Regions from separate parts of the Clostridium lapidicellarium genome, predicted to be linked through region 1. Evidence: riboswitches for the same ligand, from Rfam matches in the RefSeq annotation. Region 1 holds a riboswitch; each other region holds the start of a gene.
The links. Region 1 has a riboswitch for S-adenosylmethionine ahead of AB8S09_RS10460 (O-acetylhomoserine aminocarboxypropyltransferase/cysteine synthase family protein). Riboswitches for the same ligand answer to the same signal wherever they lie in the genome.
Positions count from the first base shown of each region.

Region 2: another riboswitch for S-adenosylmethionine. It lies ahead of AB8S09_RS13415 (amino acid permease); the one in region 1 lies ahead of AB8S09_RS10460 (O-acetylhomoserine aminocarboxypropyltransferase/cysteine synthase family protein).
Region 3: another riboswitch for S-adenosylmethionine. It lies ahead of AB8S09_RS04385 (M20 family metallopeptidase); the one in region 1 lies ahead of AB8S09_RS10460 (O-acetylhomoserine aminocarboxypropyltransferase/cysteine synthase family protein).

Region 1 is NZ_JBGFFE010000015.1:6,254-9,535, reverse strand. Features, by position in the region: gene AB8S09_RS10465 (homocysteine S-methyltransferase family protein) at 1-999, opposite strand, end outside; SAM riboswitch class I at 1,097-1,202, opposite strand; SAM riboswitch class I at 1,323-1,444, shown strand; gene AB8S09_RS10460 (O-acetylhomoserine aminocarboxypropyltransferase/cysteine synthase family protein) at 1,561-2,844, shown strand; gene AB8S09_RS10455 (isocitrate/isopropylmalate dehydrogenase family protein) at 2,926-3,282, opposite strand, start outside.
Region 2 is NZ_JBGFFE010000025.1:10,983-14,264, forward strand. Features, by position in the region: gene AB8S09_RS13410 (PLP-dependent cysteine synthase family protein) at 231-1,145, shown strand; SAM riboswitch class I at 1,230-1,344, shown strand; SAM riboswitch class I at 1,433-1,544, shown strand; gene AB8S09_RS13415 (amino acid permease) at 1,610-3,001, shown strand; gene metK (methionine adenosyltransferase) at 3,024-3,282, shown strand, end outside.
Region 3 is NZ_JBGFFE010000003.1:161,978-165,259, reverse strand. Features, by position in the region: gene AB8S09_RS04390 (gamma-glutamyltransferase family protein) at 1-133, shown strand, start outside; gene AB8S09_RS04385 (M20 family metallopeptidase) at 217-1,416, opposite strand; SAM riboswitch class I at 1,485-1,601, opposite strand; SAM riboswitch class I at 1,745-1,853, shown strand; gene AB8S09_RS04380 (methionine ABC transporter ATP-binding protein) at 2,025-3,101, shown strand; gene AB8S09_RS04375 (methionine ABC transporter permease) at 3,118-3,282, shown strand, end outside.

The DNA of each region.
Region 1 (3,282 bases):
TTTCTTATAATCTTCCTGTCCCGTGGGATTTATTTTCTCCCCGATAATCTTTATCCCTTTCCCTATAAAAACAGTTTTAGTAGGAGAACAGACTGCAGTATAGCCCTTTTCTCTTATATCAAGAGGTTTCATAAATTTAAGGGCATTTACAATAGATTCTATGAATTCAGGATCTGTACCGCAGCAGCCCCCAAAAATCCTGACTCCTTTCTTAGCCATGATTACTATATTATTTGAAAATTCTTCAGGGGTTATATCATAAACCGTATTTCTGCCGTCGTATCTCGGAAGTCCTGCATTTGGCTGAACTAAAACAGGGATGGATGAATACTTTAATATTTCATCCACAATTCCCTGAAGTTCAGCTGGTCCAAGAGAACAATTTACTCCGAGGACATCTACCCCCAAACCCTCAAGTGCAACTACCATGGTTTTAGGATCAGTACCCATAAGAGTTCTGCCATCCTTCTGAAAAGTCATTGTACAAAATACCGGAAGAGATGAATTTTCCTTAGCTGCAAGAACAGCTGCCTTAGCTTCATACAGATCAGACATGGTTTCTATTAGGATCAAATCCGCTCCTGTTCTTTCACCTATAACAACCTGATTTTTAAACAGTTTATACGCTGCCTTGAAGCTTAAATTTCCAGTTGGTTCCATAACCTGGCCTATTGGACCTAGATCCAATGCGACCAATTTTCCTTTTCTCCCGGCCTCTTCTTTTGCAATTTTCACCCCGGCTGTAATAATATCCTCTATAGTATAATCTGAAGAATTATATTTAAGTTCATTGGCTCCAAAAGTATTGGATATTATTATATCCGCCCCTGCATCCAGATACTTTCTATGTATCTGTTTTATAACTTCCGCATCGGTCACATTTAAGATTTCCGGAAGTTTTCCAGGTTGAAGCCCTGATTTTTGAAGCATAGTTCCCATAGCCCCATCAAATAACATGAACTTTTTGTCAAATTTACTCAGTAGATTTTTAAATTTCATTTACTCCACCCCTTTTCAAATACAATTTTGCATATAAAAAGCCGCTTTTCCCAAGACAAGGAAAGCAGCTTACAATTTCATCTATAAAAAGCAATCTTTCTTATCTTTCAGAATTAATTCTATTCTGCAGGAATTGACACCGATACGTAACTGCCGGTTGTCGGATTTCACAGGGCCTGTCCCTCAATCTCTCTTGATAAGAATATTTTAATATTAATACTTAAAACCAAAATTGTCAAATGTATAAATTTTTTATTTTTTTCATTTTTCTCTTGACAAGTTATATAATCTTCTGTTATGATTTTCTTAATCAAATACGAAACTTCTTATCCAGAGCGGCTGAGGGACTGGCCCTATGATGCCCGGCAACCTGAATGATCATTTCCATTCAACGGTGCTAATTCCAGCAGACATATGCAAAAGCATGTAGTCTGAAAGATGAGGAGCATGAAGAAAAATCTTCTTGTATCTCATCGGCAGGAAGATTTTTTATTTTGCCAATTTAAATAGAAGTTTCGTCCAAAAATGTTTGATACATCAAAATATGAGGAGGAAATAAATATGAGTGAAAAGAGAAAATTAGGTTTTGAAACTCTACAAGTACATGCAGGACAAGTGCCTGATCCAACAACAGGAGCAAGGGCGGTCCCAATCTACCAGACAACATCCTTTGTATTTAAAGACGCTGACGAGGCTGCAGATTTCTTTCAGCTGAAAAAACCCGGAAATGTATATGCAAGAATAATGAATCCAACAGAAGATGTATTTGAAAAAAGAATAGCCGCTCTTGAAGGCGGAAGTGCAGGCCTTGCTACAGCATCAGGCTTGGCGGCAATATTATATGCCATATTGAACGTGGCAAATACAGGGGACAATATAGTTTCTGCCAGCACTCTCTATGGTGGAACATACGAACTGTTCTCTGTCACTTTGAAAAAGTTGGGAATTGACGTGACATTTGTAGATCCCGACGATCCTGAAAACATAAGAAAAGCAATCAAAGATAATACAAAAGCCGTCTATGCTGAAACCATAGGAAATCCAAGAATAAATGTATTGGATATAGAAGCAGTGGCAAAAATAGCACACGAAAATAAAATACCACTTATTGTAGATAATACTTTTGGGACTCCTTATCTTGTTAAACCAATAGACTGGGGTGCAGACGTAATTGTTCATTCTGCAACCAAGTTCATAGGTGGACATGGAACTACCATAGGCGGTGTCATAGTTGATGGCGGAAAATTCGACTGGAGGGCAAGCGGAAAATTCCCTGACTTCACTACACCTGACGAAAGTTACGGAGGACTTGTATATGCAGATCAAGGTCCTACCGCATTTGCTACAAAAGCAAGAGTGCAGCTTTTGAGAAATACCGGTGCCACATTGAGCCCTCAAAGTGCATTTTATTTCCTCAACGGACTTGAATCACTTTCACTAAGAGTTGAAAGACATGTTGAAAATACAAGAAAGGTAGTTAAATTTCTAAGCAAACATCCAAAGGTTTCATGGATAAACTATCCTGAACTGGAAGGAAGTCCATATAGGGAACTGGCTAAAAAATATTTTCCAAAGGGAGCAGGTTCTATATTTACTTTCGGAATAAAAGGTGGATTTGAAGCTGGAAAGAAATTTATAAATAGTGTCAAGTTATTCTCTTTACTTGCAAATGTGGCAGATGCGAAGTCACTGGTAATTCACCCGGCAAGTACAACTCATGCAGAACTAAACGCAGAACAACAGAAAGCTGCAGGAGTAACTCCTGATCTCATAAGACTTTCGATTGGCGTAGAGAGTATAGATGACATAATATATGATTTGGACCAAGCCCTTGCAAAAGCTTAATTAGACAACTTCCTAATCTTTTTATATAATTTAATTATAAAAGGCTATCCCTACAATTTGATGTGGAGATAGTTTTTTATTTTACAAATTTGAAATTATTTCATCTGTAAACTCGTCAGTAGTCGAATTCCCTCCAAGGTCAGGAGTTTTATGTTTTCCTTCTTCAAGCGTCTTTTCCACTGCCCTTTCAATTCTGTCTGCAGCTTCCTTTTCATGTAAATAATTTAGCATCATAACCGAAGACAGTATAATAGCTGTAGGGTCTGCCTTATTCTGTCCCGCAATGTCAGGGGCCGATCCATGTGCAGGCTCAAATATAGCTTGATTTTTTCCTATATTAGCTCCGGGAACCAATCCAAGTCCTCCAACAAGCCCAGATGCCAGATCTGACAATATGTCGCCGTACAAATTAGGCATCACAAGCACATCATATTTTTC
Region 2 (3,282 bases), on a different contig from region 1:
AAGTAGATTTCAGCGGGTACATCCGTTAAAATGTTGAGGTATGATTGTACCAATAAGAGTTTTATTTTATTTATCGTATTTTTATTTTGTGTATATGCGATTTATATTATATAAACAGAGTGGAACCGCGGGAACAAGCTCCTGCCTCTGTACAGAGGCAGGAGCTCTTTATTTTTCAAAATTCCGGAACTTGAAAAATATCAAATAAAATTTCAAAGGAGATTTTTATTATGGAAGTTTTTGACGACATAAAGGAAATGATAGGTAAAACACCCATACTGAAGCTGAATAGATTTAATTTGAAGGATGGAATCAATGTATATGCTAAACTTGAAAATTTCAATCCTGGCGGCAGTGTAAAGGACAGAATTGGATATTATATGATAAGACAAGCAGAGAAGGCGGGGAAACTTAAGAAAGGTTATACTATAATTGAAGCTACAGCAGGCAATACCGGACTTGGTATTGCAATGGGAGCCTTGAATAGGGGATATAAAGTGATATTTGCGGTACCTGAAAAATTTTCTGTAGAGAAACAGGTTCTTATGAGAGCACTGGGGGCGGAAATTATCCACACTCCGGAAAAGGACGGGATGAGGGGTGCCATTGAGAAATCCCGGGAACTTTTAAAACAAATACCAAATTCCATATCTCTGGGTCAATTTGAAAACAACGATAACCCTGAGGCTCATTATCTTACTACGGGGCCTGAAATATATGAACAGCTAAAGGGAAAGATTGATTATTTTGTTGCAGGAGCGGGAAGTGGTGGAACTTTTACGGGTGTGGCAAAATATCTAAAGGAAAAGGACAGCAGTATAAAGGCCATACTGGCTGATCCGGAAGGATCTACCCTGGGCGGCGGCACTGAAGAGCATGGGTATGCCATTGAAGGTATAGGAAATGATTTTTTACCTGATACTATGGATTTGAAGCTTGTGGATAAAGTTATAAAGGTAAATGATGAAGAAGCTTTTTTGCTGGTAAAGGATTTGGCGAAAAAAGAGGGGCTCATAGTTGGTTCCTCTTCAGGAGCAGCACTTGCAGCAGTATTGAAATTGGCCGATACCATAGACAGGGGAAATATAGTTACTATATTTCCAGATAGGGGCGACAGATATTTCAGCAAAAACTTATATGAATAATAAAAAATTTCTATTGACAAAATGGATAAAGAATTGTATATTGAATATAAGTTAAATATAAATAATTTATAATATTTATAGGTTTTCTTATCAAGAGAGGCGGAGGGACTGGCCCTATGATGTCCGGCAACCGGTTGTACAAATGCAATTGTACAATTAATGGTGCCAATTCCAGCAGGTATTACCTGAAAGATGAGAGGTAGCGGAATTTATACTTCCTGTGATTTCTCACGGGAAGTTTTTTTTAGCAATCGATCAATAAATCCATATAAAATTAAATAGTGTAATTCTTATCGAGAGTGGTTTGAGGGACTGGCCCTATGACGCCCGGCAACCTGTATATATAGTTTTTGTATATCACGGTGCCAATTCCAGCAGGTATTACCTGGAAGATGAGAAGCAGTAGAAATCTATATGCCTTCTCACATATAGATTTTTTTATTATTTGGAGGTTATAAATAAAAATGGACAATTATAGAAGCAGTAGATCATTAAAAAAGGATCTGAAGAACAGACATATTCAGATGATAGCTATCGGAGGAGCCATAGGTGTAGGATTGTTTTATGGATCTGCAGATGCTATTAAAACTGGTGGACCTGCCATAGTTTTGGCGTATCTGATAGGTGGAATATTTATCTTTTTCATTATGAGAGCTTTGGGGGAGCTGGCTGTTGACGAACCGAATTCAGGATCTTTCAGCGCCTATGCTACGCGTTACCTGGGAAATTTTGCAGGATTTTTTTCGGGCTGGACATATTGGTTTCAGGCTACTGCTACTGTCATGGCAGAGCTCACTGCCATGGGAGTGTACGTCCAGTTTTGGATCCCTCAATTTCCCAAATGGATCACCGCACTCATATTTTTATTGATACTTGTTGCAGTTAATTTGATTGGTGTTAAAATGTACGGAGAGTTTGAATTCTGGTTTGCACTTGTAAAAGTTGTTACAATAATATGCATGATTATTTTTGGAATGCTCATCATATTATTTGGGTTTAATAACGGTGGACAATCTGTTGGATTTTCTAATTTACAGAAAAATGGAGGATTCTTTGCCACCGGATTTAAGGGATTTATGCTTTCGTTTGTGTTTGTGACTTTTGCATTTGGTGGAGTGGAACTTATTGGCATAACGGCAGGAGAAGCACAGAATCCGAAAAAGTCCATACCCAAGGCCATCAATGACGTATTTTGGCGAATACTTATCTTTTATGTAGGTTCTGTTTTAACAATGTTGGCACTTTATCCGTGGAATAAAATAGGATTAAACGGAAGCCCTTTTGTACTGGTATTCTCTAAAGTTGGTATCCCTGCAGCTGCTTCATTTATAAATTTTGTAATTCTGACAGCTGCTCTTTCCGGAATGAACAGTGCCTTGTATATAAACGGGAGAATGCTTTACAGCTTGGCATTGAACAACAATGCTCCCAAAATATTTGGAAAACTGAATGAATCCGGGGTACCTTATGTAGGTACACTCTTTAGTATAATTGTGGCACTGATTGCGGTAATTTTAAATTATTTTATGCCAGAAAAATTTTTTACATATATTTCCTCGGCAACGACCATAGCTATTTTAACTGCATGGGGTACCATACTTGTAACCCAGTTGAAATTTCGCAGGGAAAAATCCAGAAAAGATGCTGAGATTGAATTCAAAATGCCTTTTTACCCTGTTTCTTCATATATTACCATAGCTTATCTTTTAGCTATTGTTGTCACGATGGGATTTCTGCCTGCTACTCGGGTTGTACTTTACATTGCACCTGTATGGGTGGTGTTGATGGTGGGAATATATAAATTACTTCACGGCAAAAAATCAAAATTATCATATGCAAATGAAAATATTAAATAAAAAATAAATTGGAGGAATTAAAATGAGTAGATTATTTACATCAGAATCAGTTACAGAAGGACATCCTGATAAAATCTGTGATCAGATATCAGACGCAGTACTAGATGCAGTTCTTGAGCAGGATAAGTATGGCAGAGTAGCTTGTGAAACAGTCGTAAATACTGGACTTGTGCTACTGGTTGGGGAGATATCTACCAAAGCTTATGTGGATATACCAAAGATAGTTAGAAAAACCATTGCAGAAATAGGATATACAGGTTCGAAATTTGGGTTCGATGCCA
Region 3 (3,282 bases), on a different contig from region 1:
AAAAGGTCATTATGTAAATTATGAAATTAATACCGATGTATTTGGGAGAGGACAGATAATATTCAGAAATGAAGCTGGAGTTCTATTCGGAGGCACAGATTGGAGAGGCGACGGCGTTATATACTCCTGGTAAACAATTTGATGCCAAAATAAATTGTGGAGACAGATTTGTTTTTGTACAGATCTATCTCCGAAGTGTAAAAGTTGTAAATATTTTTAAGAATGCTGCCTGTTAAATTCATCTTTTATTTCATTCAACCTGCCTTTATCTGTAAGAAGAGTGAGACCTGTTAATGCCAATGCCTTGGCTCCAATTATAAGAGCTTCGTCTCCCTGTTTTGATATGGCAGCTTCCCTGAATTGAGGAGTGTGAGCCGCTAATTTGCTGCTGCCTATTTTTATATGTGGATGAATAGTGGGAACTACATGGCTTACATTGCCTGCATCTGTCGAGGCAAGCCCTTCGGGAATTTCGTCTATAAAGTTTTCCCCGATCAGGTTTAAATTTTCTTCAAATATTTTATCAAACGTATTATTGACTAGAAAATTGTCTATTTTATTTTGAAAAAAGCTTATGTTGACTTTAGCGCCTGTGATAAGAGCTGCTCCTCTGGCGACATTTTTAATTCTTTCTGTTACTTGATTGCAGCTACTCCGTTTGGAGGCACGTATGAAAAACTTAGCTTTAGCATAGTCTGGGACAATGTTTGGTGCAGATCCGCCGTCGGTTATAATGCCGTGTATTCTCACGTCGCTTGTAACGTGCTGTCTTAAAGCATTTATTCCATTAAACAACTGGATTACCCCGTCTAAGGCATTTATCCCTTTTTCAGGACAAGCTGCTGCATGTGCGGCTTTTCCTTTAAATTCAAACTGAATTGGATCATTTGCCAGGGATTTAACTGTTCCATAATTGTTATTGGAAGGATGAATCATCATGCATGCATCTACGCCTTCAAATAGATTATGCTTTACAAAGCTTGCCTTTGCACTGCCGTTTTCACCGCCTTCTTCGGCAGGAGTGCCAAATACCACAATTTCTCCACCAATTTTATCTATAAGTTTCGACAGCGATATAGCTGCAGCTGTACTTGCTGAAGCTATGATATTATGACCGCAAGCATGTCCTAAGTTGGGAAGCGCGTCATATTCTGCTAGAAGTCCAATAACCGTACCAGGACCTTTACGAGATTTTTTTCTCGCTATGAAAGAAGTTGGATGTCCGGCTAAAGCTTTTTTTACAAAAAAGCCCTCTTTTTCCAAAGTATCTACAAGTAATCCGGAAGAAAAGATTTCCTGATTTCCTATTTCAGGATGGTCGTGTATTTGATGGCTCATATCTATATAGACATCCCTCTTGTTTTCAATTTCATTTATTATATCCTTTTGGTAATCCTTGATATATCCTGTTTTCATGAATAATCCTCCTCTTTTTTGAACATAAAAAAATCTTCTTTGAGATAAAGAAGAGATGGATGATTCCCTTCTCATCTTTCAAGTTTGTAAAAACAAACCTGCTGGAATTGGCACAGTATCTTTTTAAAACAAAGTCTGTTGCCGAGGTTTCAATGGGCCTGTCCCTCCACCTCTCTGGATAAGAATTTTTTATTAAATTTATCAATAATCATAATAGAGCTTTAAATGAATTTTGTCAACAAAAAAATTTATTTTGAATTAGATATTGACATAATGAAAATAAGTTGTATAATCTAGCATATAAGGTAAGTCACAAAAATTTAACATATCCTTATCGAGAGAAACTGAGGGACTGGCCCGTTGAAGTTTCAGCAACCACATATGTCTGTTATGTGATGGTGCTAAATCCAGCAGAACGTTGTTCTGAAAGATGAGGAAAGGTATAAAAACCCTTCCGAGGGTTTTTTTATTCCATATATCCCCTTCTTTTGGAAGGGGATATATTATTTTATTCAAAAGCTATTATTTTAAAAATATTGGTAATATTCATTCGGTAATACAAATGCATCTTGATATATGAAATTACTGTTTCTAAAGGAGTGAAAAGAATGATATGGCTAAAGAATATCAACAAAGTTTATAAGAATAAAACCGGTAAGGTTCAGGCTTTAAAAAATATCAACCTGCATGTTAAGGCGGGTGAGATCTTTGGAATTATAGGATATAGTGGGGCAGGAAAGAGTACCTTGATTCGCTGTATAAATCTGTTGGAAAAACCAACTTCCGGAGAGGTGATTGTAAATGGGAAAAATCTCACTCATTTATCCTCCAGGGATCTGAGAAAGAGTAGAGAAAAAATAGGAATGATATTTCAAAATTTCAATTTGATGAAAAATAGAACTGTATTTGAAAATGTAGCCTATCCGCTGAAGGGAAAGGGATTTAGCAAAAAAGACATACAAAAAAAGGTAAATAACCTTTTGAAATTGGTTGAATTAAGTGACAAGATAAAGATGTATCCATCACAGTTAAGCGGTGGACAAAAGCAGAGAGTCGGGGTTGCAAGGTCCCTGGCCAATGATCCAGAAGTGCTTTTATGTGATGAGGCCACATCGGCTCTGGATCCGCAGACAACTCAATCGATTTTAAAGCTTTTAAAAAGTATCAATGATAGATTGAAATTGACCATAGTAGTTATAACTCACCAGATGGAGGTAGTAAAAGAAATATGCCAGAGAGTGGCTGTTATAGACTCTGGTGAAATAGTGGAACAGGGAAATATAATAGATGTGTTTACGAACCCCAAAGCTCCTATAACTAAAAAATTTATATCTTCTCTGTTCCATTATGACAAAATATATGATTTTCTCAGGAAAGAAAATTCTTTGGGAAAATTAAAACAGATAACCGAGGGGGAAAGCATAGTTAAAATATCTTTTACAGGCCAGAGAACTGCCCAAGCCTTTATTTCAAAAGTTTCCCGAAAGTTTAAGGTAGACGCCAGTATACTATTTGGAAATATAGAGATTATCCAAAATGTTCCCATAGGAAATCTGGTTGTGGAATTAAACGGCACAACTGAGGGAATAGACAGCTCGATAAGATATCTAGAAGAAAATAATATAAAGGTGGAATACCTGGATGAAAAAAAGGACAATGTCAAATTGAAAGTTGGCAACAATTAATCTTTGAGGTGATAAAATGAGTGAATTTCTAGCAAAAATAGCGCCAAATCTAGTAAATCTATATCCTGAAATGATAAAAGCAATATTTGAAACATTTTACATGGTGGCCATTTCGGGAATTATATCGACAATAGTCGGGACAATAATGGGAATAACATTGGTTGTGACAAGAGAAGGGGGC